Regions from separate parts of the Streptomyces sp. NPDC047886 genome, predicted to be linked through region 3. Evidence: riboswitches for the same ligand, from Rfam matches in the RefSeq annotation. Region 3 holds a riboswitch; each other region holds the start of a gene.
What was found. A riboswitch is a leader RNA that binds a small molecule or an ion and turns the genes downstream of it on or off. The one in region 3 is predicted to bind cyclic di-AMP.

Region 1 (9,743 bases), on a different contig from region 3:
CTTGCGGCGGACCACGACATGGGGGCAGTAGCCGTGGTCGCGGTCCATGAAGCGGCCGACGCCACCGGACGCGGCGGCGGCAGCTCCGAGGTCGCCGCCGCCGTGCGTGCCCGCCGGGGTGTGCAGGCCGGCGAAGAACTGGCGGTTCTCGTCGATGAAGTTGACCATCGCGTACGGTGCGCCGGTCACCTCGGCGAGCTTCGCGGCGAAGGCGTCGAAGGCCGGGTCCGGGCCCTCCCCAAGGCCCAGTTGGCGCAGTCGCCGGACCCGCGCCGGGGCCTCCTGGTCGACGGGGGTGAGCAGCAGGTGTCCGGTCGGGTCGTACGTCATGACGGTGCTCCATAGCTCGGCGCCGGTGCCGGGGCCGGATCGGTGGTCAGCAGGTACTGGACGAGGGTGACCAGGGTCTGGATCCCCGAGCCGGCGGTCCTGGCGTCGCAGAGCACGACCGGGACCTCCGGCTTCAGGTCGATCGCGGCCCGTACCTCGTCGGGTTCGTAGCGGTACGAGCCGTCGAACTCGTTGACGGCGACGACGAACCGGATGCCGCGCCGTTCGAAGAAGTCCACCGCCGAGAAGGAGTCCTGGAGGCGCCGGGTGTCGGCGAGGACGACGGCTCCCAGCGCCCCTTCCGACAGTTCGTCCCACATGAACCAGAAGCGCTCCTGGCCGGGTGTGCCGAAGAGGTAGAGCACGTGCCGGTCGTCGAGGCTGATCCGGCCGAAGTCCATGGCGACCGTGGTGGTCGTCTTGGACTCCACGCCCTCGAGGCTGTCGGTGCCCACACCGGCCTGGGTGAGGAGTTCCTCCGTGGACAGCGGTTCGATCTCGCTGACCGCTCCGACGAAGGTGGTCTTGCCGACTCCGAAGCCGCCCGCGACCAGCACCTTCAGGGCCGTGGGGAAGACGTCGCGAGTCTCCTCCCGGCTTTCAGAGCCGTCGTCGTAGACCATCGAGCACTGCCTCCAGCAGGGAACGGTCGGTGGGGTTGTCGTGGTAACGGGGCGCTCGCGCGGTCACCGCCCCGCACTCCACGAGGTCGGAGAGCAGCACCTTGGTGACGACCGCGGGGAGTCGTAGGTGCGCCGCGATCTCGGCGACCGAGGTCGGCCCGTCGCACAGCCCCAGGGCGAGGCTGTGCTCAGGGCCGAGGGGTGCCGGCGGTACCGTCCCGGTGGCCATCACCAGGGAGAGCAGGTCCAGCGCCGCTGTGGGGCGGGTGCGGCCGCCGCTCACCGTGTAGGGACGGATGAGACGGCCGGCCGCGTCGTCCAGCCAGGGTCCGTCCTGTCGGGACGGCACGGTCAGCACCCCAGGGCGCCCGGGGCGACGGCCGCGGCTCGTCTGGCCGGCGTCACCAGGTACGGCCGCACGCTCTTGACCAGCATCGCCATCTCGTATCCCAGGACCGCGGCGTCGGTCTCCCGGCCCGCGATCACGGCGAGGCAGGTGCCCGACCCGGCGGTGGAGACGAACAGCAGGGTGGAGTCCAGCTCGACGACGACCTGGCGCACTTCGCCGCCGTCGCCGAACCGGGCACCGGCGCTGCGACCGAGCGAGTACAGCCCGGAGGCCAGGGCCGCCATGTGGTCGGCGCTGTCGGCGTCGAGGCCGTGCACCGATTTCACCAGTCCGTCCGACGAGAGCAGAACCGCGCTGCGGGTGTACGGGACCCGCTGGACCAGGCCGGTCAGCAGCCAGTCGAGATCCGAGGAATGGCCGGTCGGCGCATCGCTCGTCATGTGCATCTACTCCTTGTTGGCTTCGTCTTGACGCTGCGGTTCATGGGGCTGGGGTGCGAGGGGCGGCATGGACTCGGCCAGTCCGATCCCCCGCTGGAAGGCCGCCATCAGTCCGGGATCGTGCAGGACGTGCTCCTCGCGCCTGCGGCGCACGGGTTCGTCGCGCAGCTGCGGAACGAGGTGCTCCTGCGCGCGGCGCTTGGGCAGCCGGGGGCGGTTCCCCTCACCTGAAAGCCCCTCGCCCGGCAGCCCCTCACCGGGGAGCCCGTCGCTCAGGGCGCCGTCGTTCAAGGCCCCCTCGCTCGGGGCCCCGTCGCTCAGGGCCTCACCACTGGCGAAGGAGGCCGTGCCGGTGCCCGACGTGACGGCGCCCCGGGCGTGGGTGCCGGGAGCGTGCGGCGGCCGGGCCGGTATGGCGGGCGGACCGCTCGCCGCGTGGAGGGGGCGCCGGCGTACGGGCTGGGGCGGGACGACCCCGGCGGGCGCCGGGCTCGGCGTCGCGGGCGGGACACCGACGGTGGCCGTCCCCGTCCCCCGTCCCGTCCCCGCGCCCACGCTCGCCGGCTGCCCGCCGAGCCCGGAGCCGGTCGAGTCGGAGCCGAGCAGGCTCTGCGGCACGACGAGGACGGCCTGGACCCCGCCGTAGATGTTGGACTGCAGCCGTACGGCGATGCCGTGCCTGCGGGCCAGTGCGGCGACCACGTACAGGCCGATCCGGCCGTCCTGGAGCAGGTGCGCCACATTCACCTGGTCGGGGTCGGAGAGCAGGGCGTTCATCTTGGTCTGCTCGCTGACCGGCATGCCCAGGCCGCGGTCCTCCACCTCGACGGCGAGGCCCGCCGTGACGTGCTGGGCGCGCAGCAGGACCGTGGTGTGCGGTGCGGAGAACAGGGTGGCGTTCTCGACGAGTTCGGCGAGGAGGTGGATGACGTCGGCGACGGCGTGGCCGCGCAGGGTGCCGTCGATGGGCGGCACCAGCTTCACCCGGGGGTACTGCTCGACCTCGGCGATGGACGAGCGCAGCACCTCCGTCATGGAGACCGGGTGGGACCACTGCCGGCGGGAGATGGCGCCGCCGAGGACGGCGAGGTTCTCGGCATGGCGGCGGATGCGGGTGGCGAGGTGGTCGACATGGAACAGGCCCTTGAGCAGCTCCGGGTCCTCGACCTCGTTCTCGAGCTCGTCCAGGAGCTGGATCTCGCGGTGCACCAGCGACTGGAGGCGGCGGGCGAGGTTGACGAAGACCTCGACCTTCTGCTCGTTGCCGACGCTGCTGGACAGCTGGGACGCCTGGACGACGGCCGCGACGGCCGCGTCCCGGGACCGCAGCAGTTCATCGGCCAGCAGTTCGAACTCGTCGGCGCCGGGCGGAGGTGGCGGTGGCGCCCCGCGCGCGACCGGGCGCTCTCCCCCGCGGAGCCGCTCGACCACGGCACGGAGTTCGCTCTGGGCGCGGACGCTGTCGCGGCGCAGGGCGCCGCACCGGTCGAGTACGGCCCTGGCCGCGCGGTCCGCGCCGAGCACGGCGGCGGCGACGGCTGCCACCGAGAGCGCCGCCGAGCCGAGCAGCGCGGCCCACAGCGCGGGGGACGGCCGGGCGCCGGTGGAGCGGATCGTGAAGAGGACGGCGCCGGCGCCGCCCAGCACGGCGACGACGGTCGGCGGGACGGAGGCGCGCAGGAGCTGGGAGCGTATGCGGGTCTCCTGGGACGGTGCCGCGGCGCGCGACCTCCCGTCGTTCGACAGGGAACGGGCGCCTGACCGGCCGTGCCGCCCGCCCTCACGGCGGTCGGACCGCGCGGCGGGTGCGCGAAGTTGAGACATCAGCGTCCTTGGGTACGTGGGGCCCCGGGATACGGCGTTTCATACGGTGTTCAGCTCGTTGTACCGGTGGGCGCGTCATGTGTTCGATGCACCCACCGTTGATCACCGGCAACACACGGTAGTCGCCCACCGTTCCCGGGTGAGGGGCTGTTGCCGAAGTTGCCCGTCGAGCGTCCCGCTCTGGTATGAGGTCTCGCACGCAAGCCCGAAATGACATACGGGCTGCACGGGCCGAAGCGGCGAGGGCGACCCCGCCGCCGCCCCCGCCGGGACGTGGGGCGTGTCCGGCCCACAGGGCGTGCGGCAGCGCGGGGCGCACGAAGGCGCACCTTCACGCGCGCCGAGCGCGCGGGCGCGTGCCCGTAACCGTGCGCCCGCGTCTCTACCCGCGCACCGGGTCCGGGGCCGGGAGTCCGGAGTCCCGGGTCCGCAACCGGGGTCCACAATCCGGGGGTCCACAATCCGGGGGTCCACAATCCGGGGGTCCACAATCCGGGGTCCGCAGTCCGGGGTCCGCAGTCCGGGGTCCGCAGTCTGGGGGCGCGGGCGCGGGCGCGGGCCGCGGACGGTCGTGCCGTCGCACGGGTTCCGTACACGGTGCGGCCGCGTATCAGCCCGCTTCCGGCGCCACGCCCCGCCTCGCGTCCGGCGACGTACGCCGGCCGCCACCCGCAGTCGCCGCCCACCCGGCTCGACTCGCGGCCGCTCGGGACGCGTCCCGCCCCGGGCCAGGACGGGACGCCGCGGGACGGGGCAGGGGGCGCCGAGCCGACCGGCATGGCCGACCGGGACGGCTACCCGGCCACCGCGCGGCGGTCGTGCTCTTCGCTCGGAAGTCGAGCCGGCGGGCACGCGATCCCTCCGACGGCGCCCTCACGGGCCGTCACCGATCACCCGCGAGGTCGAGATCGCGCCGGGGCCCCTCGGCGGGGGCCTGCGTCGGCCGGGGCCCGCGCCACGGGTGGGCGATGTGCTGGGACACCTCACGCCACCACGGATCCGCGGGCAGCTTCCCCGCAGGCTCGAACGGCTCGCCGGGACGGGGGAACGCCGCCGTCTGGCCGGCCTCCTCGGCCGCGTCCTTCGTCCACTCCCCGGGCTCCGCCCAGGCGTGGAGAGCCAGGTTGAAGGTGGCCCAGTGAATCGGGAGCAGCACCCCGCCCGGCCGGCCTCCCTGCAGGTCGAGATGGGCCCGCACTCCCTCAGCCGGCGACATGTGGATATCGGGCCAGGCCCCGGGCAGCGGCGTGCGGTCCAGGTGGTTCTCGGGCCAGAAGTCGCTGTACGCCCCGATCTGGATCATCGTGGCGTCGAACGGCCCGTGGGCGGCGCCGATGTCCTGGAATCCGGGGAAGTAACCGGTGTCGCCGCTGTGGTAGATCCGGTGCTCGGGCCCCGTGACGACCCAGGACGCCCACAGGGTGTGCTGCTGGTTGCGCAGGCCCCGGCCGCAGAAGTGACGGGCGGGGGTCGCGGTGAGCCGCAGGTCGCCCACGTCCGTCGACTCGTTCCAGTCCAGTTCGCGCAGCCGGGACGGGGCCACGCCCCACCGCTCCAGATGGGCGCCGGCTCCGAGCGGCACGGCGAAGAGGGTGTCGGTCGTCGCGAGCGCGCGGATCGTGGGCAGGTCCAGGTGGTCGTAGTGATCGTGCGAGATGACGACGGCGTCCACCGGGCCCAGTGCCGCCAGCGGCAGCGGGACGGGGTGCAGCCGCCGGGGCCCGGCGAACGAGAAGGGCGAGCAGCGCTCGCCCCACACCGGGTCGAACAGGATCCGGCGCCCGTCGATCTCGGCGAGGACGCTGGAATGCCCCATCCAGGTGAGGCGCAGCCCCGAGGACGGTGGCCCGGCCAGGTCGGCGGCGGTCGTGGAGTGCAGGGGTATCGCGTCGGCGGGGGCGCGCCGACGGCGTGACTCCCTGTCGAAGTAGATCTTCGCGAAGTCGACCGCCGAGCCCTTCTGTCCGCGCCGGGGGCCGTCCGGGTTCCGGAACACGCCGTCCGCGAAGTTCGGCGAACGGAGGATCCGCTCCAGGCGCTCTCCCGTGGCGTCCGCGCCGAAGGCGGCGGGCCGCAGGGAGCGCAGGCGGGAACGCAGCCGGTTGCGCACCGGGCGCACAGCGTCAGCGCCGGTCACAGCACCTCCAGGGGCTCGAGTCCTTCCATTATGGGCAGGGGGTGCGACAACGCGGCCGGGGATCTTTCGCGGGGCCGGCCGCGGGCGGACGCGGCCCGGCAGAGGCGGTGGCGGACACGGCCCGGGGGCGGAGGCGGAAGCGGGCGGAGGCGGAAGGCGGGCCCGGAGGCGGAAGCGGGAGGCGCGGTCTGGGCCGTACGCGGCAGCGGCGGCCCGGGGCGACCGGCCGCGCTGGAGCGCGGAACGCCGGCGCGGGACGTCCCGGGCGGGCGGCCCGCGCCGGCGCCGTCCTCTACAACGGCATCAGGTCCGGGCGCTTGGCCGACACGTGGTCGCCGGACGACTCGCCGCGCAGGCGGCGGCCGATCCACGGGACCAGGTACTCGCGGGCCCAGTTGATGTCGTCGCGGCGCTCCTCCAGCGGGCCGCGCGGCGGGAGCGGCGGCCACGGCTGGTCGGGGTCGGCGGGGACCTCCAGGCCGAGGACCTGGCCCGCGCGGAGGGCGACCCGGGTGTGGCCCTCGGCCGACAGGTGCAGCCGGTCGCCGTCCCAGGCACGCCTGTCCTGGACGGACCTGAGCGACCACAGGTCGAGCACCGGGCAGCCGTAGCGGTCGGCGACCGCCCGTACGTGGCCGTTGTAGGTGGCGATCTTGCCGCGCAGATGCCGCAGGACGGGTACGCCGCGCGTGTCGAAGCCGGTGGTCACGACGACCGTGCCGACGACGGCGGCGAGTTCGGCGACGGCCCGTTCGAAGCGTTCGGCGACGTCGTCGGGGTCGCTGCCGGGCCGGATGATGTCGTTGCCGCCCGCGCAGAAGGTCACGAGTTCGGGGGCGAGCTCCTTGGCGCGCGGCACCTGCTCCTCGACGATCTGGTCGAGGAGCCTTCCCCGTACGGCGAGGTTGGCGTACCGGAACGACTCGGGCTCCGGGATGCGGTCGGCGAGCAGGACCGCGAGGCGGTCCGCCCAGCCGACGAACCGCCCGTCGGGGCCGGGGTCGCCCACGCCTTCGGTGAAGCTGTCGCCGATCGCCACGTACGACCCGAATGCGTCACTGTCTCTCAATGTCGAATCGTCTGCCACGGGAGCACATCTTTCCCCGGTGGATGTGACCTACGCGACCGTAAGGAGGGGTTGACGGGAGGTGATCTTTACCACCGGTCGGGATCCGGCCAGGCGGGAAGGGGGCCGTGACGCGGTTCTGCCCGGCACCTCGCAGGTGGTGCCGGGCAGAACCGTGTTCAGGAGTGCGCGCCGGAAGCGCGTCCGGGGGTGCGTCAGATGGCCACGCCGTGCTGGCGGAGGTACGCCAGCGGGTCGATGTCCGAGCCGTAGCTCGGGCTGGTGCGGATCTCGAAGTGCAGGTGCGGGCCGGTGGAGTTGCCGGTCGAGCCGGACAGGCCGATCTGCTGGCCGCCGCTCACGCTCTGACCGGCAGAGACGGACAGCGAGGAGAGGTGGGCGTACTGCGAGTAGGCGCCGTCGGCGTGCTGGATGACGACCTCGTTGCCGTACGCGCCGCTCCAGCCGGCCGAGACGACGGTTCCGGCGCCGACGGCCTTGACGGTGGAGCCGGCGGAGGCCGCGAAGTCCACGCCGGTGTGGTAACCGGAGGACCACATGGAACCGGAGGCACGGTACGGGGTGGTGACGCCGGCGGAGACCGGGGAGGTCCAGCCGGAGGCGGTGCTCTGGGCGGCCTGGGTGGAGCCGGAGTCCTGAGCCGGCGCGGGGGCCGGGGACTTGGCGGCGGACCGCGAGGAGCGGGTGTCGGCCTTCCGGGTGTCGGCGGCCTTCTTCTCGGCCTTCGGCTTGGCGGCCTTCTTCTCGGCGGCCTTGGCCTTGGCGGCCTTCTGCGGGGTCGCCTTGGCGGTGTTCTTCGCGCCGAGGGTGAGCTTGAGCCCCGGGTGGATCAGCGACGGGTCCTCGCCGATGGCCTCGCGGTTGTCCTGGTACAGCTTCTGCCAGCCGCCCTTGACGTTCTTCTTGTGGGCGATCTTGGCGAGGTAGTCGCCGGCGACCACGGTGTACGTCCGGGGCGCGGGCTTCGCGGCATCCAGCGCGGCCGGGGCGGCGGCGGGGGCGACGGTGACGGAGGCGACCGTCTGCGCGGCGGTCGGGGCGCTCTGCGGGGCGGCGTGGGCGCCGGTCGCACCGAGGAGCGGCAGCGCGATGGCGGCGCCGCCCGTGCCGGCGGCGACGAAACCGCGGGTGAGGGAGCTGGACTTGGGACGGCGGTGCTTACCCTTCGCGGGCATGGCGAATTCCTCTCCGGCGCCTGCGAGGTGAGCTGTCGGGTTCGGGCTGGAGATGCCCGGTCGCGCGGTGGCGCGACTTCACCCCGAGCCGTCCGGGAATTCCCGTCCGGCGTACTACCTGGGTCCCCCGCTCCTGCCACACGTGGGTGGGTGCGAATTCCGGGCGGCGGCAGGATTCGGCGTTCCGTCCGGATTGACCGTGACCGTAAACGAGTCAGGACGACGGGAACAAGCGGATGGTTTCAGCCGCCCTTTCCCGTCGATGAATTCGGCTCGGAATTCCGGTCACCCTCCGTCGATTACGGATCATGAATTCCCGCCGTGGGCATGGGATTTCGGCGGGGCGGCCCACCACGGACCGTCACGTTTATGACGCTGCTCACGTGGTCGGACCCATCTCCCTTGCTACCGGGGCACGTTATGCCTTATACGCCAATTCGGACAGAAGGCCCATGAGGCGACGAGATCACATGAACGCGAGCAAGTGGAATCAACGGCTCGGAGTCGGACCACGGCCGCCTCCCGATCGCCGTACGACCCCATGGGCAAATCATGGTGAATAAGGACAGACCGCCGCATCGGGCGTCGCTGTCGACTCGGGGGCCGGTGCGGCGCCCGCTGCGGTCGTCGCGCCCGCCCGAACCGGTGCAACATGGGACAATTGCCTACATGACGGATGTCGAACTCGTCAGCGGCGATACACCGCCATCACCCGGGCCACGGATGTACGAGCCGCACGGAGATGATTGCCCCAGGAACCGATGTCGTATCGTCAGATCCGCGACATCGTCGGCGGCCGTCGCCGACGGCAGACACGGAGGAGCCCCCGTGACGCAGCAGCTCCCGCACGTCCCGTCGTCGACCGAGCCCGAGCTGAGCGGGGTGCGGAACTTCCGCGATGTGGGAGGGCTGCCGACCATGGACGGGCGCCGGGTGCGCCATGGCCGGCTCTACCGCAGCGGGCACCTCGCGCACGCCACCGACGGCGACACCGTGTTCCTGTCCTCGCTGGGGCTCCACACCGTCTTCGACTTCCGCAACGCCGCCGACCAGAAGCTGGAGGGTCCGGACGTCGAGCTGCCCGGCGTACGGAACGTGAACATCCCGCTCACCGACCCGGCCGACGGCGCCGAGTTCTGGACGATGGTGCGCGACGGGGACATCCACCAGCTGCGCGATCTGCTGGCCGACGGCAAGGCGGCGGCGAGAATGACCGACGCGTACCGCGCCATCATCACCACCCGTACCGCCGAGCACAGCCAGGTGCTCCACGCGCTCGCGGAGGACAGCGTCCCCGCGCTGATGCACTGCGCCGCCGGCAAGGACCGGGCCGGCCTGTCCATAGCGGTGGCCCTGCTCGCGGTGGGCGTGGAGCGCGACGCCATCGAGGAGGACTACCTCAAGTCCAACGACCCGCACCGCCGGTACAAGGTGCGGCGCGGCGCCAACGCCCCCGGCGGCATGTCCCCCGAGGTGATGGAGCTGCTGAGCCCCCTGTTCGACGCACGGGCCGAGTACCTCGCCACGGCCTTCACCGCGATCGAGGAGACCTGGGGCACGACCGAGCGCTACCTCACCGACGGCCTGCGCCTGACGCCGGCCACCCGGGAGCGGCTGCGCGACCGTCTCCTCGACGGCGACTGATCGCCCCGGCGCCTGCCGGGCGCGCCTCGCGCACCCGCCCGGAGCGAGCCGCCTCGCCCGGCTGCGGGGCGCCGCCTCACCGGTTCTGGCCGCCGAGCAGGAACAGCAGGTAGAGGAAGGCCGCGAAGAGGTGG
Region 2 (9,743 bases), on a different contig from region 3:
GGGGTTTCGTCAGGGGCGGCCGGTGCCGGCCGCGCAGCACGGCACCGGGGCTACGAGGACACCGGGATCACGTCGTACCGTGACCGGGGGACGGCGACAGCGGTGCGGTATCGCACGGTCGGCTCCCCCTCACTCGTCCATCGGCACACGTCACGCGCGCCGCGAGGTCGTCCGGCGGCGCGCACGGCGAGCTTAGTGAGCGGAACGGGGCCGGGGCACCGGGTTTTCGCGCCGGTCCGGAGCCGAAGCCGGGTCCGGGTCCCGGTCCGGGGACGTGGAACGCGGAACGGAGCGCGAGCGCGCGGCCCGTACGCCGCCTGGGCGAGCGGGTGTCGTGGGCGCCTCATACTATGACCGGCCATGAGCATGAGTGAGGCCGGGAGACCGCTGGTCGACGGGCGTTTCGAACTGATCTCCCGGCTGGGCAGCGGCGGCATGGGCACGGTCTGGCGGGCCCGTGACATCGCGCTGGACCGCGAGGTCGCCCTCAAAGAGGTCCGCCCGCCCGACCCCGCCGCCGAGGAGGCCACCCCTGGGCTCACCGCGCAGCTGCGCGAACGGGCGGTCCGCGAGGCCAGGGCCCTGGCCCGGCTGTCCAACCCCCATGTCGTGACGATCCATCACATCGTCGAGCCCGCCGACGGCTCGCACCCCTGGATCGTGATGGAGCTGGTCGAGGGCTGCTCGGTGTACGACCGGCTCGCGCGCGGGCCGATGCCCGTGCCCGAGGTGATCCGGCTCGGCCTCCAGGTCCTGTCGGCCCTGCGCGCCGCGCACTCCGCCGGCATCCAGCACCGTGACGTGAAGCCCGCGAACGTGCTGCTGCGGCCCGACGGCAGCGCCGTCCTCACCGACTTCGGCATCGCCGTGCTGCGCGAGGCGACGTCCCGGCTCACCTCGACGGGCGACCTGATCGGCTCACCGGAGTTCATCGCGCCCGAGCGGGTGCGCGGCGAAGAGGGCAACCCGGCCTCCGACCTGTGGTCGCTCGGCATGCTGCTGTACGTGGCGGCCGAGGGCCACCACCCGCTGCGCCGCGCCACCAGCCTCGCCACCGTGGTCGCCGTCCTGGACGACCCGATCCCGGCACCGGTCAGGTCCGGTGCCCTCGCGCCCGTCCTCACCCGGCTGCTGGTGCGCGATCCCGCGCTGCGCCCCGACGGAGCCGCCCTGGAGCGGCTGCTGAGCGACGCCGCGGCGCCCGGCTCGCTTCCGGCCGCCGATGGCGCGGGTCCGGACACCGCCCCGGCCCCCGCCGCCGCAGCCGGCCCGGCTCCCGCCCCGGTGGCCGACCACGACCCGAGGCGGGCCCACGGCCCGAGGCCGGTCCACGCCCCGTACGGCACCCATCCCGCGTACGGGCCACCCGCGCACGCCGCCTGGACGCCGTCCGCCGGTACGCCGTCCGCCGGTACGGTGCCCGCCGCCGTGGGCAACGGCGTCTTCGGTCCGCCGTCGCCGCCCGGCCGCCGGCCGCGCCGCCGTGCCGTCACGATCGCCCTCGCGGTCGCCGCGACGGTGGCCGCCGGTGTCGTCGGGGGCGTCGGCATCCTGAACCGGCTGTCGGACGAGCGCTCCGCCGACGGGGCGAAGGACGCCCGGCCGTCGGCGACCGCCACGGGGACCCCCGCGCCGAGCGGCGGCGCCACTCCGGCGGCCGACGACGGCTCCACGGGGGCGGGCGCGGACACCGGCACGGCCGCGCCCCGGGGCACCCTGCTCACCACGGCGAACGTCCGCGCCGTCATCGGGGCGTTCCGCGAGGCGAGCGGCAACTCCCAGGTGAAGGGGGTGACGATCTACGAGGAATACGCCATGGCCGAGATCCCGACCAAGCCGGGGGCGAAGACCTACGACCGGTACGAGTACCGGAACGGTGTGGCCCGCCGGGCCGGACCCGGCGGCACCATCGACCCCGGCGACGCCGACGAGCAGCCGTTCGACGCCACCACGATGGCCTGGGACGGCCTGCCCGCCCTGATGAAGCGCGGCGAACGCGAACTCAAGGTGGAGCGCCCGAACATGCGCTACCTCATCCTCGACCGCTGGACGTTCAACTCCGACCGGCCCACCCTGCGCTTCTACCTCAGCAACGAGTACCACGCCGGCGGGTACATCGCGGCGGACAGCAGCGGCGAGGTCGTGGCGACGTACCCGGCATCCTGACGTCTTGCCATATCGGCAAGAATCTTTGCCCCCGCCCGGGAGGGGGCGGGACGCTGGCCGCATGGTCGAGACAACGCGGAACCCCCAGAATCCTGACATCCACGAGAGCGTCGACGTCCTGGTGGTGGGCGGCGGGGCCGCCGGTCTGTCGGCGGCGGTGACACTGGCGCGCTCGCGGCGCTCGGTGCTCGTCGTGGACTCCGGTGAGCCCCGTAACGCGCCCGCCGCCGGGGTGCACGGCTTCCTGTCCAGGGACGGCATCCCGCCGGGCGAGCTGCTCCGGGAGGGCCGGGCGGAGGTCGTGAGGTACGGCGGCCGGGTGGTCACGGACCGGGCCGTGACCGCGCGCGGGGACAGCGGATCGTTCCTGGTGGACACCGCGAGCGGGCGACGCTACGCCGCACGGCGGCTGCTGGTGACCACCGGGCTCACCGACCGCCTGCCCGACATCGCCGGGCTGCGCGAGCGGTGGGGCAAGGACGTCCTCCACTGCCCGTACTGCCACGGGTGGGAGGTGCGGGACGAGCCGGTCGGTATCCTGGCCACCGGCCCGTTGACGGTCCACCAGGCATTGCTCTTCCGGCAGTTGACGTCCGAGGTGACGGTGTTCACGCACACGGCCGACGACCTCGCCGACGAGGAGTGGGAGCAGCTGGCCGCGCGCGGGATCGCCGTGGTGGACGGGGAGGTCGTGGCCGTCGATGCCGAGGACGACCGGCTGACCGGGGTACGTCTGGCCTCGGGGCGGCGCGTTCCGCTGCGGGCCCTGGCGGTGGCGCCCCGGCTGGAGGCCCGGGACGGTGTGCTCACGGGGCTCGGCCTGGCAGCCGAGGAGCACCCCATGGGCGTGGGGCACCACGTGGCGTCGGGCCCCGGCGGGCTCACCGCCGTGCCGGGCGTGTGGGTCGCCGGCAATGTCACCGACCCGATGGCCGGTGTCCCGGTCGCGGCCGCCGCCGGGGTACAGGCCGGCGCGGCCGTCAACGCCGACCTCGTGGCCGCCGACACCGAGGCGGCGCTGGCCCGCCGCAGGCAGGCCCGGCCCGCAGGGGTGTTCACTCCCGCCATGGAGGCCGAAGTCGGCGAGCGTACGGCGGCGGAGCGGCGCCACGGCCTGGCGAGCATGTCGCCTCCCGGCCCGGCCGCCGCCGACCGGCACTGACCGGAAGTCAGGTGGTGCGGGCGCGCAGATGGGCGCGCTCGCCCTGTGGCCCGAAGAGGACGAGCAACTCGACGGACCGTCGGCGAAGCCGAGTGCTTCTGGGAGAACCACTACAGCGGGCGGGAACCCGCCGGCACGCGCCACCCGCACCCCGTGCTGGTCGAGACCGCGAGGGGCCTGACGCCGGGCAGCGCGCTGGACCTGGGATGCGGGGACGGCGCGGACGCCGTCTGGCTGGCCACGAGGGGCTGGCGGGTCACTGCCGTCGACATCTCGGCGAACGCCCTGCGGAGGGCCGCCGCCCGTGCGTCCGCCGCCGGGGCCGCCGACCGCCTCGCCACCGGGCGGCACGACCTGGCCGGCACCTTCCCCTCCGGTACGTACGACCTCATCAGCGCCCACTACCTCCAGACGCCGTTCGCGCTGCCCCGCGCGCAGGTGCTCCGGAAGGCCGCGCGGGCGCTGAACCCCGGCGGGCTGCTGCTGCTCGTCGACCACGGATCGACGCGCCCCTGGGCCTGGAACCCCGCCCCCGACGCCCACTTCCCCGCCCCGGAGGACCTCTTCGGGGAGCTCGCCCTGGATCCGGACCGGTGGCGGCCCGAACGCCTCGACCGCCACCGGCGCGAGGCCACCGGCCCCGACGGGCGGACCGCCATGGTCACCGACACCGTCGTGACCGTCCGCCGCCTGGGCCCTTCCGAACCCTGATCCCGGTCCACACCGTGCCGCGCGCCTCGTACTCGAGCATGGTCTCCACGCCGGTCGCCGCGCCGGTACCGAGCCCGGCGGCGCCGATCGCGGTGGACGTACGGAGCACGTCACGGCGGTTCATTCAGGTCTCCCGTTCCGGTGAGGTGGCCGTGCCGGTGTCCGGCACGGGTGTACGGACGGAGCCGTGCCGCGCGAGGCCGGTCAGTCGGCGCAGGACCAGCAGACCGCCCACGCCCGGGACGGCGGCGTACCACCGGGTCCTCGCCGAGCCGGAGCCGGTCATGGACCACGTGGTGGCGATCACGACGAGGTACGCCGTGCCGTGCATGGGGCCGCCCAGCGCGGTGACCTCTTCCATGTGCACGGTGAGCAGATTGACTGACAGGGCGGCGAGGGAGGCGGCTTCGACGGCGGCCGCCAGGCGCAACGTACGCACGGGCCTACGCTCCCGTGGTGGAACCGGGGCGGACGATCATCAGCACGACGACCACGGCCCACAGCAGGTTGAAGACGCCCGTGAGACCCGTCAGCCTGGCAGCCAGAGGATGCCGCCCGTCGGCCCCGGCCCCGACGTCCGCCCCGGCCCCGGCCCGGGTCCCGGCCTCCGCCCCGGCTCGGGATCCGGCCCGGGTCTCCGCCCCGGCCCCGACCGTCTCCGCCGTCTCCTCCGCCGTCCCGCCGAGCATGCGCCGCTGGTCCGGCAGGATCGCCAGCACCAGGAGGGCGGCGGCGCCGGCCGTCAGCACGACCGAGGCGAGGAGCCAGGCGTCGGTGAGCACTCCGAGCCGCGCTCCGGTGGCGATGCCGAAGACCGGCACCACGACCCCGGCGACGGCGTAGCCGCGGCAGATCCGGTGCAGGAACGCCGCGACGCCATGGGCCCGGCCGTCCGGCGACCCGCCTCCTCCCCGGGGTGGCAACCGCCCGGCGTAGCGGGGGAACAGGGAGGCGGCCACGGAGATCGGGCCGACCACGAGGATCGCCGCGAGGACATGGACGGACAGCAGGAACTTGGTCACGAGGGGGGCTCCGGCTCCGAGCGGGGGCTGATGAGCGGTACGCCCTCGATTCTTCGAACGGTGCCCGGCGTCCGCAATGACGAGTTCCCCACCCTTCCTGCCATGCGCGCCCCGGCCCTGGAGCGATCGGCCACATGGACGGGCCCGGCCCCCACAGCAGCGCCGGGCTGACGTGGGGGCCGGGCTGACGTGGGGGCCGGGACCGGGTGTCGAGGCTCTGTCAGTACGGGCCGTTGACGTTGTCGATCGAGCCGTAGCGGGCGGCGGCGTAGTTGCACGCGGCGGTGATGTTCGCGACGGGGTCGTAGGGGTCCATCGACGTGCCGGGCACGTGGTAGGCACGGAACGTGGGGTCGATGACCTGGAGGAGACCCTTGGACGGCGTTCCGGCCGCGGCGTTGGAGTCCCAGTTGTTGATGGCGAGCGGGTTGCCGGAGGACTCCCGCATGATGTTCCGGTAAATGCCCTCGTACGAACCCGGAATACCGCGCTGCTCCATGATGCTCAGCGATTCCAGGATCCAGCCGTCGAGGTTGTTCGGGAACGAGGCGACCTTGGGCGCCACAGCGGTCCGCTGCTGCGAGCGGTCCGCCCTCGCCGGCTCAGAACGCTTCGCGGTGTCCGCCGACGTGGCCTTGGCGGTGCTCTTCGCCTTCGCTTTCGCCTTCGGCTTCGCCTTGATCGTGAGTTCCAGTCCGGGACGGATCAGTGACGGATTGCCACCGATGGCCTTCTTGTTGTCCTGGTACAGCTTCTTCCAGCCCCCGCTCACGGAATGCTCGCGGGCGATACGGGAAAGGGAGTCCCCCGCGACCACGGTGTAGGTGACGGTGGCGGCCCGGACGGCGGCGGACACGGCCGGTGCGGCGGCCGGTGCGGCGGCCGGGGCCGCGACCACGCCGGCCGGAGCCGCGGTCGGGGCGGCTGCCTGGGCGGGGATCGCCGCGGTCAGCGGCAGGGCGAGCGCCGCGCCTCCGGTGCTCGCGACGGCGAGACCACGGGTCATACGGCTGCTCTTCGGGCGGCGGTGCTTACCCTGTGCGGGCATGGCGCATTCCTCTCCGTCGCCTGCGAGGTGAGCTGTCGGGTTCGGACTGGAGATGTCCGGCCGCGAAGGGACGCGACTTCACCCCGAGCCGTTCCGGAAATCCGGACCGGCGGCCTACCTGGTTCCCCCGCTCCTGCCGTACGTGAGTGGGTGGGGAATCCGGAAGGCGGCAGGATTCGGCGGTCCATCCGGATGTGACGGTGACCGTAAACGAGAGAAGCCGGGCAGAACAAGGCTTGAATTCCCCCCTGCAATCCCATGGATCGATGGATCTTGCAAGGCGGGGACGGTTCGTCGCCGCCGGATGACTCAACTGTGTTTGCGGCGCACGGGAAAGGACGGCATCGGCGCGCATGCGCGGCCGATGCCGGGGTGATTCATCTCACGGAATGCACACCCGCCTGGATTGCTGTGGCAAATCGCCCGACGCTGTGCTGAATTCCCTTAATTCCAGCGGAAAGGGACTCTGATGGCCACTCGTGCGAAAAGGCTGACTAATTGCCCTATTCGGACATGTGTGGCGTTCGGTGCCGTGCCCGTACGGCGGTGCCACCGGAGCATGGCCGGCGGAGGCAGGGGTACTGCGGCCCGCATGGCTGGAATCGAACTCAGAAGTGCCGCGTTCAACGACCACGCCCCCATCGCGCGCCGGCACGCGTGGGAGGGGGACAACGCCTCACCGCCGCTGTCCTGGTCCGGCGTGCCGGACGACGCCACCGAACTGGTGCTGCTGTGCGAGGACCCCGACGCGCCGTCGGGCACGTTCGTCCACTGGGCGGTGGTGGGCATCGAGCCGCACGACGGGGAGGTGGCGGCGGGCCAGTCGCCACCCGGCGGGACAGAGCTGGTCAACGGCTTCGGCCGGCCCGGCTGGGGCGGGCCGCACCCGCCTCCCGGCGACGAGGCCCACCGCTACTTCTTCCGTGTCTACGCGCTCTCGGAGCCGTGCGTGCTGTCGGACGCCCCGAGCGCCGACGAGGTCCATCGAGCAGTGGACGAGCACCTGCTCGCCAGCGGCGACCTGGTCGGCGTCTACGGGCGCTGACCGGCCGCGTCCACCGGTGCTGACCGACCGCCCCCTGACTTCGACCGCTCGACCGCCGGACGGCACCTCGACCGCTCGATCGCCGGACGGCCCGCCGGTCAGACGCCGGCCGCCGGCCGGCGCAGGTCCGCGATCACGTCGCCGTCCGAGACCTGCCCGAAGTCGGCGTACCACTCCTGCACGGCCGTGAAGTCGGAGGGTTCCCGGAGGCAGATGACGTCGTCCGCCTCGTCCCGCAGCGCCGCCGCGGTGGTCGGGGCGCACACCGGGACCGCGAGGATCAGCCGGGCCGGTTCCCGGCGGCGCAGATGGCGCAGCGCGGCACGTGCCGTGATGCCTGTCGCCAGTCCGTCGCCGACGAGGACGACACTGCGGCCGCGTACCGTCGGCGCCGGGCGCCCCTCCCGGTACAGGGCCTCACGCCGGTGCAGCTCCACCCGCTCCCTGGCGACGTCCGCGCCGAGCTTGTCCTCGCTCACGTGGAGGGCCTGCATCGCCACCGGGTCGAAGAGCGGCGGCTCCTCGCCGACGATCGCTCCGATCCCCACGTCCGGGGAGCCGGGCACGGCGATCTCGCGGACCACCAGGACGTCCAGGGGCACATGCAGGGCGCCGGCGACCTCCGCCGCGACCGGTACCCCGCCGCGCGGCAGGGCGAGGACGACGACGCCCGTGAGGTCGTGATCCCCCACCCATTCGAGGAGCCGGGCGGCGAGTTCCCGGCCGGCGTGCCGACGATCGTCGAAGCGCACGGTGCCGCTCCCTTCCCGCAGTGCCGTTCCGTCGGTCCGTTCCCCGGTACCCCGTGCGTCCCGTCGCATACGTGTCGCATACGTGTCGCGTACGAGCGCCGGCGACACCGCCCGGCGACATGGGCCCGGCCGTCACGGGTACCCCCTCCAGGGGAGGCCGCCATGGAACTCGTCGAGGAGCGCCCCTACCGGTACCGCATCGACCCGCGCCCGGGGATGAGGGTCCCGGGTGTGGTGTTCGCGTCGCCCGAGCTGCTGCGGGACGCCCGGCAGTCGCTGGAGCAGGTCGCCAACGTGGCGACGCTGCCGGGCATCGTCGGCGCCTCGTACGCCATGCCGGACATCCACTGGGGCTACGGCTTCCCGATCGGCGGCGTGGCCGCCACCGACATCGACGCCGGCGGCGTCGTCTCGCCCGGCGGCGTCGGGTTCGACATCTCCTGCGGCGTACGGCTGCTCGCCGCCGACCGCGACGCGAGCACGGTCCGGCGGGCGCTCCCGGAGATCATGGACGGCCTGGACCGGACCGTCCCGCGCGGGGCGGGCCCCGGTGGGGTCTGGCGGCTCACCGGCCACGGCCAGCTGGAACGGCTCCTGAACGGCGGCTCGCGTTACGTCGTCGAACAGGGCCACGGCGAGGAACGCGACCTCACGCGCTGCGAGGACGGCGGGGCCGTGGCCGACGCGGACGTGGAGCAGGTCAGCGAGCGGGCGCGCGAGCGCGGGCTCGGCCAGGTCGGCAGTCTCGGCTCCGCCAACCACTTCCTGGAGGTCCAGCGGGTGGCCGAGGTCTACGACGAAGCGGTCGCCGCCGCTTTCGGCATCGCCGGGGACCAGATCTGCGTCATGATCCACTGCGGGTCGCGGGGGCTCGGGCACCAGATCTGCTCGGACCACGTGCGGGCGATGGACCGGGCCATGGCGCGGTACGGGATCGACGTACCCGACCGGCAACTGGCGTGCACCCCGGTGGACTCGCCGGAAGGCCGGGACTACCTCGGGGCGATGGCCGCCGCCGCCAACTACGGCCGCGCCAACCGCCAGCTGCTCTCCGAGGCGGCCCGCCGCGTCTTCGGCCGCGAGGCGAGCGCCCGGCTCACCCTCGTCTACGACGTGTCCCACAACCTGGCCAAGACCGAGACGCACACGGTGGACGGCGAACGGCGCCGGCTCTGTGTGCACCGCAAGGGCGCCACCCGGGCCTTCCCGCCCGGCCACCCGGATCTGCCGCCCGACCTGCGCGGGGCCGGCCAGCCGGTGCTCATCCCCGGCACGATGGGGACCGCCTCGTACGTGCTGACCGGCGTGCCGGGCGGCGACGCGTTCCACTCCACCTGCCACGGCGCCGGGCGGGTCATGAGCCGGCACCAGGCCGCCCGCACGATCCACGGCAGGGACCTGAGGAACCGGCTGGAGAGCGAGGGCATCGCCGTGCGGCCGCTGTCGTGGCGTGCCCTCGCGGAGGAGACCCCGGAGGCGTACAAGGACGTCACGGCGGTGGTGGAGGCGAGCGAGGGCGCCGGCCTCTGCCGGAAGGTGGCCCGCCTGGTCCCGCTCGGCGTCGTCAAGGGCTAGACCGCCAAGAGCCGGACCGCGGGGGCTGGACCGCCAAGGGCTGGACCGCCAGGGGCAGGGCACCGGCTCGGTCCCACGCGGTCATACGTCGACGGTCACCGCGCACGACCAGCCGTACGGACCGGGTGCCAGACGCAGTTCGTTCCAGGAGACCGCCTTCGGCGCGGCGCCGGTGATCTGCACGTTCGCCATGTCGGTCATCGCCAGCCGTATGTCGACGTCCCCGTCGACGCTCTCCGCCTCCACGTCCACGGGCACCTCG
Region 3 (9,743 bases):
CCCCGAGCAGGGCCCGGGGGCCCGGCCAGCCGTGGGAGACACCGGTCCACGCGGCCATGACCACCACACCGGCCAGGACGAACGTCTGCCGGTACGGGCTGCCGTTGGGCGTGGCGAACACATGCCACACCAGGTGGGTCGGCTCCCACTGCGCCGACAGCAGCACCCCCGCCACGAGGCCCGGCCACACCCACCGCTCCCGGCGCGGCACTCCGCCGTGGAAGGCGAGCGCCGCCGCCAGCAGCAGGGCGCCCGTCCCGAGGAAGACGGCCGGGGTGAAGAAGCTGTACGTCGCGGGAAGCGCGCGTGCGGCCACGTCCGTCCAGTCCGCCGCCTGGAACGACCGCGTCCAGCCGGGGTAGGCGTGCCGGGAGCCGAGGAACACCGGGACCAGGACCGGCGCGGCCAGCCCGACGCCCAGCAGCACCGTCCCGGCGGCCTGGCCCAGGACGCGCGGCCGTGCCCCGCCCCGCGCGAGGAGCACCAGCGCCGCGCCCAGCGTCGCCATGTAGGCGGTGTAGAAGTTGGCCACCCAGACGGCACCGACGACGACCGGCCCCAGGGCCCGGTGGCGGCCGTCCCGTACCCACTCGCCGACCAGGCACAGCAGCGGGAAGGCGATGAGCCCGTCGAGCCACATGGGGTTGTACGACGCCTCGATCACGGACCAGCCGCACAGCGCGTACGAGGCGCCGAGCACTCCGGCGCCCCACCGGCTCCCCGGGCGCTGGGCGAGCAGCAGCAGCGTCATGACGGCGGCGGCCGTGCCCGTCTTCAGCACGCCGATCACATACACGGCCAGGTCGATCCGGTCGCGCGGGAAGACCCCGACGAGCAGGGCGAACGGGCTCGTCAGATAGGTGCCCAGATCGGGCAGGAAGCTCGTTCCGAACCCGGACGCCCAGTTGAGGAACAGGCCGCCGTCGGCCCGTCCGTGCAGCAGGTCCCACAGCCGGGCGTGGAACGGCACGAACTGGTTGCCGAGGTCGTTGACGCTCCGCGTGTGCGGTCCGAAGGGGAACGTACGGGCGACGGCGTCTCCGGCGCAGACGGCGAGGGCCGCGAGCACGGCGGCGCCCGCGCAGGCACCGCGACGCGCACGCGCACGCGGACCGGACCGGAGGCCGGACGGGCGCCGGGAAGGGGTTCGGGAAGCGGCCACGTGCCGAATATGCCAGCGCGCGGCGGGAAATCCACGGGCCGCCGAACCAGTTCACGCAATGGTCGACTGCCCGCCACGGAAGGAGTCCACCGGCGACACGCACACCCGCTGTCGTTTCTTCCGTGCTGATCTCGATAGTGGTGCCCTGTTACGACGAAGAAGAGATCATCGACCGGTTCCACGCGCACGTGACCGAGGAATTCTCCCGCCTCGGCGCGGAGACGGCGGCCGAATTCGAGCTGGTCTATGTGGACGACGGAAGCGGGGACCGCACACTCCTCCTGCTCCAGGAGCTGGCGGCCGGCGATCCCCGCGTCCGGTACGTCTCCTTCAGCCGGAACTTCGGCAAGGAGGCGGCGATGCTCGCCGGGCTGCGGCACGCGGCGGGCGACGCCGTCGTCATCATGGACGCCGACCTGCAGCACCCGCCCGAGCTGGTGCGCCGCATGCTCGAACTCCACGCCGACGGGTACGACCAGGTCGTCGCCCGCCGTACCCGCAAGGGCGACCGGGTGACCCGTACGGCCACCGCCCGTGCCTACTACTGGCTCATCAACCGGTTCGTGGACGTCGAGCTCGTGGACGGCGTCGGCGACTTCCGGCTGCTGTCCCGCCGTACCGTCGACGCGGTGCTGTCGCTCACCGAGTACAACCGTTTCTCGAAGGGCCTCTTCGCCTGGGTCGGATTTCCCACGGCGACGTTCGCCTACGAGAACGCGACGCGCGAGCAGGGCCGCTCGAAATGGAGTTTCGGGAAACTCCTCAACTACGGTCTGGACGGGTTGCTCTCCTTCAATGACAAACCGCTGAGAGCCGCTCTCTACCTCGGTCTGCTGCTGGTCTCGGCCGCCGGGCTCTATGCGACGTGGATCGTCGGCGACGCCCTGCTGAACGGCGTCGAGACCCCCGGATATGTCACTCTTCTCGTGACGGTCACGGCACTCGCCGGAGTGCAGATGGTGATGCTGGGGCTGGTCGGGGAGTACGTGGGCCGCATCTACTACGAGGTGAAGCGGCGCCCGCACTTCCTGGTCAAGGCGACCAACGCCACGGCACCACGGGCACCACGGGCGCCGCAGGAGCCGCAGGAACCGCAGGAACCATCCCCAGGGGAGCTCGTACGACGATGACCGTCCGTGGCCAGATCGCCAGGTTCGCGCTGGTGGGCGTGGTGAACACCGCCACGTACTACGGCCTTTACCTCCTCCTCCTGGCGGTCGGCCTGCCGTATGTGGCCGCGCACGTCATCGCCTTCCTCCTCGCCATGGTGGGCTCCTTCTTCCTGAACAGCCGGTTCACCTACCGGACCCGCCCCACCTGGCGGAAGTTCCTGCTGTTCCCGCTCACCAACGCCGCCAACTTCGTGATCACCACGAGCGGCGTGTACCTCCTGGTCGACGTCGCGGGCTTCTCCAGCCGGTACGCGCCGCTGATCGCCGCGGCGGCGGCCATCCCCATCACGTTCGTCGTCTCCCGGACGATCATGTTGCGCCCCGAGACCCCCCGGGACCGTGACTCGTTGGCAGAAGTAACTCCGAAGTAGTGGCCTGGGCCACGACCACTGCCTACCATCGATCACCGCACGGTCGTTCCCACTGACGCACGACCCACGCCGGGAGGCCCCCTTGCACCGCCGCCGTCGCACCGCGCTCTCCTTGTCCGCCGCGCTCATGGCCGCGGCCCCGCTGCTCACCGCCTGCGGCAGCGACGCCCACCCGGGTGCCGCGGCCGTCGTGGGCGGCGACCGGATCGAGGTGGGCGCACTCCAGGCGCAGGTCAAGGACGTACGCGCCGCCCAGCAGGCGTCCCCGCAGGCCGAGCAGCTGATCAAGGCGACCGGCGACCTCAACCGCGAGAAGCTCAACAGCATGATCTTCGACCGGGTCGTGGAGCGCGTCGCCTCGGACGCGGGCGTCACCGTCACCCGCAAGGAGATCCAGCAGACCCGGAAGACCGCGGCCGAGCAGAGCGGCGGCGACGAGCAGCTCGCCGCGATGCTGCTCCAGCAGCAGGGCGTCGCCCCCGACGAGATCGACGCCGTGGTCCGCCGGAACATCCTCATGAACAAGGTCGCCGACAAGCTCGGCGTCACCAACAGCCCGGAGGGCCAGCGCAAGCTGACCGAACTGTTCACGGCCGCGTCGAAGAAGCTGCGCATCGACGTGAACCCGCGCTACGGCACCTGGGACGACACCAAGATCCAGCTCGGCCGGTACAGCGCCCCCTGGATCCGGCAGGTCACCCAGGACGCGGAGGCCGCGCCGACCGGGATGTAGGTTCGTGGGGTGAACGCCGAGAACGCCGCGAGCGCAGCCACCCCGACCCCCGGCCGTATCGTCCTGCTCACCGCCAGCCACCGGGTCGCGCCGGGCCTGCTGTCCTGGCCCGCGTGGCGGACGCTGCACGCCGCCGACCGGGTGCTGTGCGCCGACGCGGGTCACCCGCAGCTGCCGTACCTGCGCGAGGCGGGCGTCACCGTCGAGATCGCCGCGCCCACCGCCGGCGAGCTGGTCGACGCCTGCGCCGGCGGCCGGACCGTCGTGGTCGTGCCGTCCGGCGAGGGGGACAGCGCCCTGACCGACGGCCTCGCCCGGATGGCGGGCTCCGGCCGCGTCGCCATGCCCGACCTGGAGCTGCTGCCCGGCTCGTACGACCTGCCGGGCGCACGCCTGCTCGACCTGGTCGAGGTCATGGACCGGATCCGCCGCGAGTGCCCCTGGTCGTCGCGGCAGAGCCACAAGGGCCTGGCCAAGTACGCCATCGAGGAGGCGTACGAGCTGGTCGAGGCGATCGAGGACGGCGACCGCGACGAGCTCCGCGAAGAGCTCGGCGACGTCCTGCTCCAGGTCGTCTTCCACGCCCGTATCGCTCAGGAGGCGGAGGAGGAGCCGTTCTCCCTCGACGATGTGGCGGGCACGCTCGTGGAGAAGCTCATCCACCGCCATCCGCACGTCTTCGGCGGCGAGACCGCCGAGACCCCGGAGGAGGTCAAGGAGCACTGGCTGCGCACGAAGGCCGTCGAGAAGCGGCGCACGTCCGTGACCGACGGCGTTCCGCTCGGCCAGCCGGGACTCGCCCTCGCTGCCAAGCTGGCGAGCCGGGTCAGGAACGCGGGCCTCGACGTGACGCCGCCGCCGGGCGAGGGCATCGGTTATGAGCTGCTCGCCATGGCGGTACGGGCCGAGGCGGCGGGCGTCGACCCGGAAGCCGCGCTGCGGGCGGCCGCGCGCGCGTACAGGGAGGCGATTCTCGCGGCGGAGGGGCAGCCCGGACAGGCGGCGTGGCCGCCCGGTGCGCGGGAGGCACGCGGCGAGGGGCCGGATACCGTCGAGGGGTGAACGCCCCGAACGACCCGCCCACCCCGAACAACCCGGCAGCCCCGGACGACCCGGTAGCCCCGAGCGACCCGGCCACCGCCCCGAGCGACCCGGCCACCGCCCCGTACGACCCGGTAGCTCCGAACGACCCGCCCACCCCGAACAACCCGGCAGCCCCAGCAGCCCCAGTCGACCCGGCCGCCACCCCGGACGACCCGGCCGCCGCCCCGGTCGGCCCGGCCGCCGCACCGGGTGGTCGGCCCGGCTCGCCCGAGCTCTTCACCTGGGAGTTCGCGACCGACCCGTACCCCGCCTACGCCTGGCTGCGGGAGCACGCGCCCGTGCACAGGACCCGGCTGCCCAGCGGGGTCGAGGCCTGGCTCGTGACCCGGTACGCGGACGCCCGGCAGGCCCTCGCCGACCAGCGGCTCAGCAAGAACCCGGCCCACCACGACGAGCCGGCGCACGCCAAGGGCAAGACGGGCATTCCCGGCGAGCGCAAGGCCGAGCTGATGACCCATCTGCTCAACATCGACCCGCCGGACCACACCCGGCTGCGCCGACTGGTCGCCAAGGCGTTCACGCCCCGCCGCGTCGCGGAGTTCGCACCACGCGTCCAGGAGCTGACGGACCGTCTCATCGACAACTTCGCAACAAAGGGGAGCGCGGACCTCATCCACGATTTCGCCTTTCCGCTCCCGATTTACGCCATTTGCGATCTGCTCGGCGTCCCCCGCGAGGACCAGGACGACTTCCGCGACTGGGCCGGGATGATGATCCGGCACGGCGGCGGCCCGCGCGGCGGCGTGGCGCGGTCCGTGAAGAGGATGCGCGGCTATCTCGCGGAGCTGATCCACCGCAAGCGCGAGGACCCCGGCGACGACCTCATCTCGGGTCTCATCCGTGCCAGCGACCACGGCGAGCACCTCACCGAGAACGAGGCCGCGGCGATGGCGTTCATCCTGCTCTTCGCCGGTTTCGAGACCACCGTCAACCTCATCGGCAACGGCACGTACGCACTGCTGCGCCACCCGGATCAGCGGCAGCGGCTCCAGGCGTCGCTGGCGGGTGGCGAGACGGGCCTACTGGCCACCGCCGTCGAGGAGTTGCTGCGTTTCGACGGGCCCGTCGAGCTGGCGACCTGGCGGTTCGCGACCGAGCCGCTGACCATCGGCGGCGAGCGGATCGCGGCGGGCGATCCGGTGCTCGTGGTGCTCGCGGCCGCCGACCGTGACCCGGAGCGGTTCACCGACCCCGACACGCTCGATCTGTCCCGGCGTGACAACCAGCACCTCGGGTACGGACACGGCATCCATTACTGCCTGGGTGCGCCGCTCGCGCGGCTGGAGGGGCAGACCGCGCTGGCGACGCTGCTGACCCGCCTGCCGGACCTGCGACTTGCGGTGGATCCGGGTGATTTGCGCTGGCGTGGCGGGCTCATCATGCGTGGACTGCGCACGCTCCCGGTGGAGTTCAGACCCCTCGAAAAGTGACGCAGCGTCAACACTGTGATCTTCGCGTAATCTCCTCTGCATCGACTTGTGACTGACGTTCGAATGCCGCTACGTTCACCGTCACCTCAGCAGTCACGCGAAAGGCACACCGCATGCGCTCCGGGAACGGACGACACCGTCGACCCCGCCAGGCTCCCGCCCTCGTCGTCGCGGCAGGGGTGACCGGGTCCGCCATCGCTCTTCCGCTGCTCGGCGCGGGCACCGCGTCCGCCGTCGAGGGCGCCACGTGGGACCGGGTCGCCGAGTGCGAGTCCGGCGGCATGTGGAGCGCGGACCACGGCAACGGCTTCTACGGCGGACTCCAGGTCTCCCAGGAGACCTGGGAGGCGTACGGCGGTCTGTCCTACGCCCAGCGCGCCGACCTCGCCAGCCGGGCCCAGCAGATCACCATCGCCGAGAAGGTGTACGCCGACCGGGGCGCGAAGGCGTGGGAGACGTGCGCCCCGATCGCCGGGCTGACGGACGGCCTGCCGTCCTCGACCGGCGGCTCCGGCGCGGACGGCGCGAGCGGGTCGGGCGCGCCGGACGAGACCGGCGGCTCCACCGGGTCCCCGGACCCCGGCGCCTCCGACACGACCGTAAAGCCCGAAGGGTCCGGTTCATCCGGTACAGGTGGTTCGGGCGGTACGGGGGGAACGTCCGGCGGGGCAGGAACCGGCGCCGGGGTCGACGGCTCCGCCACCGGGGTCCCCGGCATCGTCGACCCCGAGACCTCCGCGTCCCCCGAGGCGACCCCCGGCGCCGAGCAGGACGGCACCTCCACCGGCACCGGCAAGCACCGCGGCGAGCCCGCCAAGGAGGAGGCGTCGGCCGGCCCGGGCGCCCAGGTGACGGACGAAACGATCGAAGGTGACAATTCGTCCATCGAGCGTGAATCCGGGCGACACACCTCACGAGGTGACGGATCGGCACGTGACGCCAGCGGCCTCGGTCCCGCCGGCACGTACACCGTCCGCGCCGGCGACAACCTCTGGGCCATCGCCGACGCGCACGAGGTCCCCGGCGGCTGGGCGGCCCTCTATGACGCCAACCGCTCGACGGTCGGTGCCGACCCGGATCTGATCCTCCCTGGCCAGAGCCTCGATCTGACGGGGGAGCGGGGGTAGTTCGCGGGGAGTTCAGGGGCGCGTTCGGGGCGTATGTCCGCTTGTGTCCGAGTGAGATATGAGTCTCTTTGCTCCAACTGGCGTGTCTCTCCCGTGACCTCGGCTCGCTCCGCCTCTCACCTGCGTAAACGCCCGCAAAGTGAAGGCAAGTAGGGCGGGAATGACCCTGATGTCCCCCTTTGAACTTGCCGGGGCTCTGTGCTTACCGTCGTTCCGCTCGCCACCGCGGGCTCCGTCCGACCGGTACGCCGAATCCTGCCGCCGGCCGACGGAAACAGTCGTCGCTACGAGCGCCGTAGGCAGGAGCGGGGGACCCAAGGTTAGCGCCGGGTCCGGCCGTTGGGGGAGCGGATCACCGCTCCCACCCGACGGCGGGAACCGGCTTGGGGTGTAGTCGCGCGACATCGCGCGGCCGGGCAACTCACAGGCCCGAACCCGACAGCTCACCTCGAAGGCGTCGGTGAGGAGATTCGTCATGCTGATTTCCGGCAAGGGCAAGCACCGTCGCCCGTCCAAGGTCACCCGGTTCGCCGCGTTCGCCGGTGTCACCGGTGTCGCCGTCGCCGCCCCGCTGATGGGCGCCACGTCCGCGTCGGCCGCGACCGCCGCCGAGTGGGACCGCGTCGCGCAGTGCGAGTCCGGTGGCAACTGGTCCATCAACACCGGCAACGGCTACTACGGCGGCCTCCAGTTCTCGGCCTCCACCTGGGCGGCCTACGGCGGTACCGCCTACGCGTCCACCGCCGACAAGGCCTCCAAGTCCCAGCAGATAGCCATCGCCGAGAAGGTCCTCGCGGGCCAGGGCAAGGGCGCCTGGCCGTCCTGCGGTGTCGGCCTGTCGAACGCCGCGTACGACGGCGGCGCCGCCGCGCAGCCGGCCCAGCCGAAGCAGCAGACCGAGCAGAAGTCCACGGAGCGCGCCTCGCGTGCCCAGGAGCGCCCCGCCAAGGCCACGACCGAGGCGAAGACCGTCAAGACCCCGGCCGGCAAGACGGTCAAGAAGGGCGACGGCGAGTACAAGGTCGTCGCCGGCGACACGCTCTCCTCGATCGCCGAGGCCGAGGGCGTCAAGGGCGGCTGGCAGAAGCTGTTCGAGCTGAACAAGGACATCGTCGAGGACGCCGACCTCATCTACCCCGGCCAGCAGCTCCACCTCGCCTGATCCGAGGCCGACCCCGGCCCGGCGCACCCCCCCGGCTTTTCGGCCGGGGCGGGTGCGGGGACACCCCCGACCCCGTACGCGCCGGTCCGGGGTCGTCGGCCGTCCGGCACCTCGGCGCCGCCGGCCACCCCGCCGCACGCCCCGGCCTGCGCCGTGCCGCCCCCGGGTCGCCGCCGTGCCGCCCCCCGGGTCGCCGCGCCACCGCGACCCGTTCCCGGGGCTACCCGGCAGTAACCTTGTGGGCGTTTGCCCCGGAACGCTGGCCGTTGGGCCCTTTTTCGTCCCAGGAGGCGGGCGGTCGCGGGCGGCGGGCCCTGAGGCGGTTAGGCTCTTGCCGCAAGGCCAAAGTGACCCTGCACTCCACGCGTCACATCCCAGAAGGAGATGCTCGTGCCGTCCATCGACGTCGTCGTAGCCCGGGAAATCCTGGACTCCCGAGGCAATCCCACGGTCGAGGTCGAGGTCGGCCTCGACGACGGCAGCACCGGCCGTGCTGCCGTTCCGTCCGGTGCCTCCACCGGTGCGTTCGAGGCCCTCGAGCTCCGCGACGGTGACCAGAACCGCTACCTCGGCAAGGGTGTCGAGAAGGCCGTCCTCGCCGTCATCGAGCAGATCGGCCCGGAGCTCGTCGGCTACGACGCCACCGAGCAGCGGCTGATCGACCAGGCGATGTTCGACCTGGACGCGACGCCGGACAAGTCCTCGCTCGGCGCCAACGCCATCCTCGGTGTGTCCCTCGCCGTGGCGCACGCCGCCTCCGAGGCCTCCGACCTGCCGCTCTTCCGCTACCTGGGCGGCCCGAACGCGCACCTGCTGCCGGTGCCGATGATGAACATCCTGAACGGCGGCTCGCACGCCGACTCCAACGTGGACATCCAGGAGTTCATGATCGCGCCCGTCGGCGCGGAGTCCTTCTCCGAGGCGCTGCGCTGGGGCACCGAGGTCTACCACACCCTCAAGAAGGTCCTGAAGGACAAGGGCCTGTCCACCGGCCTCGGCGACGAGGGCGGCTTCGCCCCGAACCTGGACTCCAACCGCGCCGCGCTCGACCTCATCCTCGAGGCCGTCAAGCAGGCCGGATACGTCCCGGGCAAGGACATCGCGCTCGCCCTCGACGTCGCCGCCTCCGAGTTCTACAAGGACGGCTCGTACGAGTTCGAGGGCAAGTCGCGCTCGGCCGCCGAGATGACCGAGTACTACGAGGAGCTCGTCGCCTCCTACCCGCTCGTCTCCATCGAGGACCCGCTCTTCGAGGACGACTGGGAGGGCTGGAAGGTCATCACCGAGAAGCTCGGCACCAAGGTGCAGCTCGTCGGCGACGACCTGTTCGTCACCAACCCGGAGCGCCTGGCCCGTGGCATCGAGGAGGGCGCCGCCAACGCGCTGCTCGTCAAGGTGAACCAGATCGGTTCGCTGACCGAGACCCTCGACGCCGTCGAGCTGGCCCAGCGCAACGGCTTCAAGTGCATGATGTCGCACCGC

Region 1: it holds a riboswitch for cyclic di-AMP, as region 3 does, so the genes downstream of both, ACGF5U_RS21275 (peptidoglycan DD-metalloendopeptidase family protein) here and ACGF5U_RS23055 (transglycosylase family protein) in region 3, are expected to answer to the same signal.
Region 2: it holds a riboswitch for cyclic di-AMP, as region 3 does, so the genes downstream of both, ACGF5U_RS15890 (transglycosylase SLT domain-containing protein) here and ACGF5U_RS23055 (transglycosylase family protein) in region 3, are expected to answer to the same signal.

The regions. Positions count from the first base shown of each region.
Region 1 is NZ_JBIDCF010000006.1:171,591-181,333, reverse strand. Features, by position in the region: gene ACGF5U_RS21310 (GAF domain-containing protein) at 1-330, opposite strand, end outside; gene ACGF5U_RS21305 (ATP/GTP-binding protein) at 327-953, opposite strand; gene ACGF5U_RS21300 (DUF742 domain-containing protein) at 931-1,302, opposite strand; gene ACGF5U_RS21295 (roadblock/LC7 domain-containing protein) at 1,305-1,742, opposite strand; gene ACGF5U_RS21290 (sensor histidine kinase) at 1,749-3,566, opposite strand; gene ACGF5U_RS21285 (MBL fold metallo-hydrolase) at 4,450-5,703, opposite strand; gene ACGF5U_RS21280 (SGNH/GDSL hydrolase family protein) at 5,996-6,790, opposite strand; gene ACGF5U_RS21275 (peptidoglycan DD-metalloendopeptidase family protein) at 6,985-7,965, opposite strand; cyclic di-AMP (ydaO/yuaA leader) riboswitch at 7,970-8,124, opposite strand; gene ACGF5U_RS21270 (tyrosine-protein phosphatase) at 8,794-9,609, shown strand; gene ACGF5U_RS21265 (DUF6126 family protein) at 9,686-9,743, opposite strand, start outside.
Region 2 is NZ_JBIDCF010000004.1:199,995-209,737, forward strand. Features, by position in the region: gene ACGF5U_RS15865 (serine/threonine-protein kinase) at 361-2,166, shown strand; gene ACGF5U_RS15870 (NAD(P)/FAD-dependent oxidoreductase) at 2,228-3,328, shown strand; gene ACGF5U_RS15875 (class I SAM-dependent methyltransferase) at 3,374-4,039, shown strand; gene ACGF5U_RS15880 (hypothetical protein) at 4,164-4,478, opposite strand; gene ACGF5U_RS15885 (hypothetical protein) at 4,483-5,061, opposite strand; gene ACGF5U_RS15890 (transglycosylase SLT domain-containing protein) at 5,282-6,109, opposite strand; cyclic di-AMP (ydaO/yuaA leader) riboswitch at 6,114-6,301, opposite strand; gene ACGF5U_RS15895 (YbhB/YbcL family Raf kinase inhibitor-like protein) at 6,702-7,154, shown strand; gene ACGF5U_RS15900 (phosphoribosyltransferase) at 7,253-7,906, opposite strand; gene ACGF5U_RS15905 (RtcB family protein) at 8,069-9,481, shown strand; gene ACGF5U_RS15910 (archease) at 9,563-9,743, opposite strand, start outside.
Region 3 is NZ_JBIDCF010000007.1:40,307-50,049, reverse strand. Features, by position in the region: gene ACGF5U_RS23090 (YfhO family protein) at 1-1,162, opposite strand, end outside; gene ACGF5U_RS23085 (glycosyltransferase family 2 protein) at 1,285-2,292, shown strand; gene ACGF5U_RS23080 (GtrA family protein) at 2,289-2,705, shown strand; gene ACGF5U_RS23075 (SurA N-terminal domain-containing protein) at 2,788-3,438, shown strand; gene ACGF5U_RS23070 (nucleoside triphosphate pyrophosphohydrolase) at 3,448-4,500, shown strand; gene ACGF5U_RS23065 (cytochrome P450) at 4,497-5,972, shown strand; gene ACGF5U_RS23060 (transglycosylase family protein) at 6,086-7,099, shown strand; cyclic di-AMP (ydaO/yuaA leader) riboswitch at 7,381-7,571, shown strand; gene ACGF5U_RS23055 (transglycosylase family protein) at 7,575-8,261, shown strand; gene eno (phosphopyruvate hydratase) at 8,646-9,743, shown strand, end outside.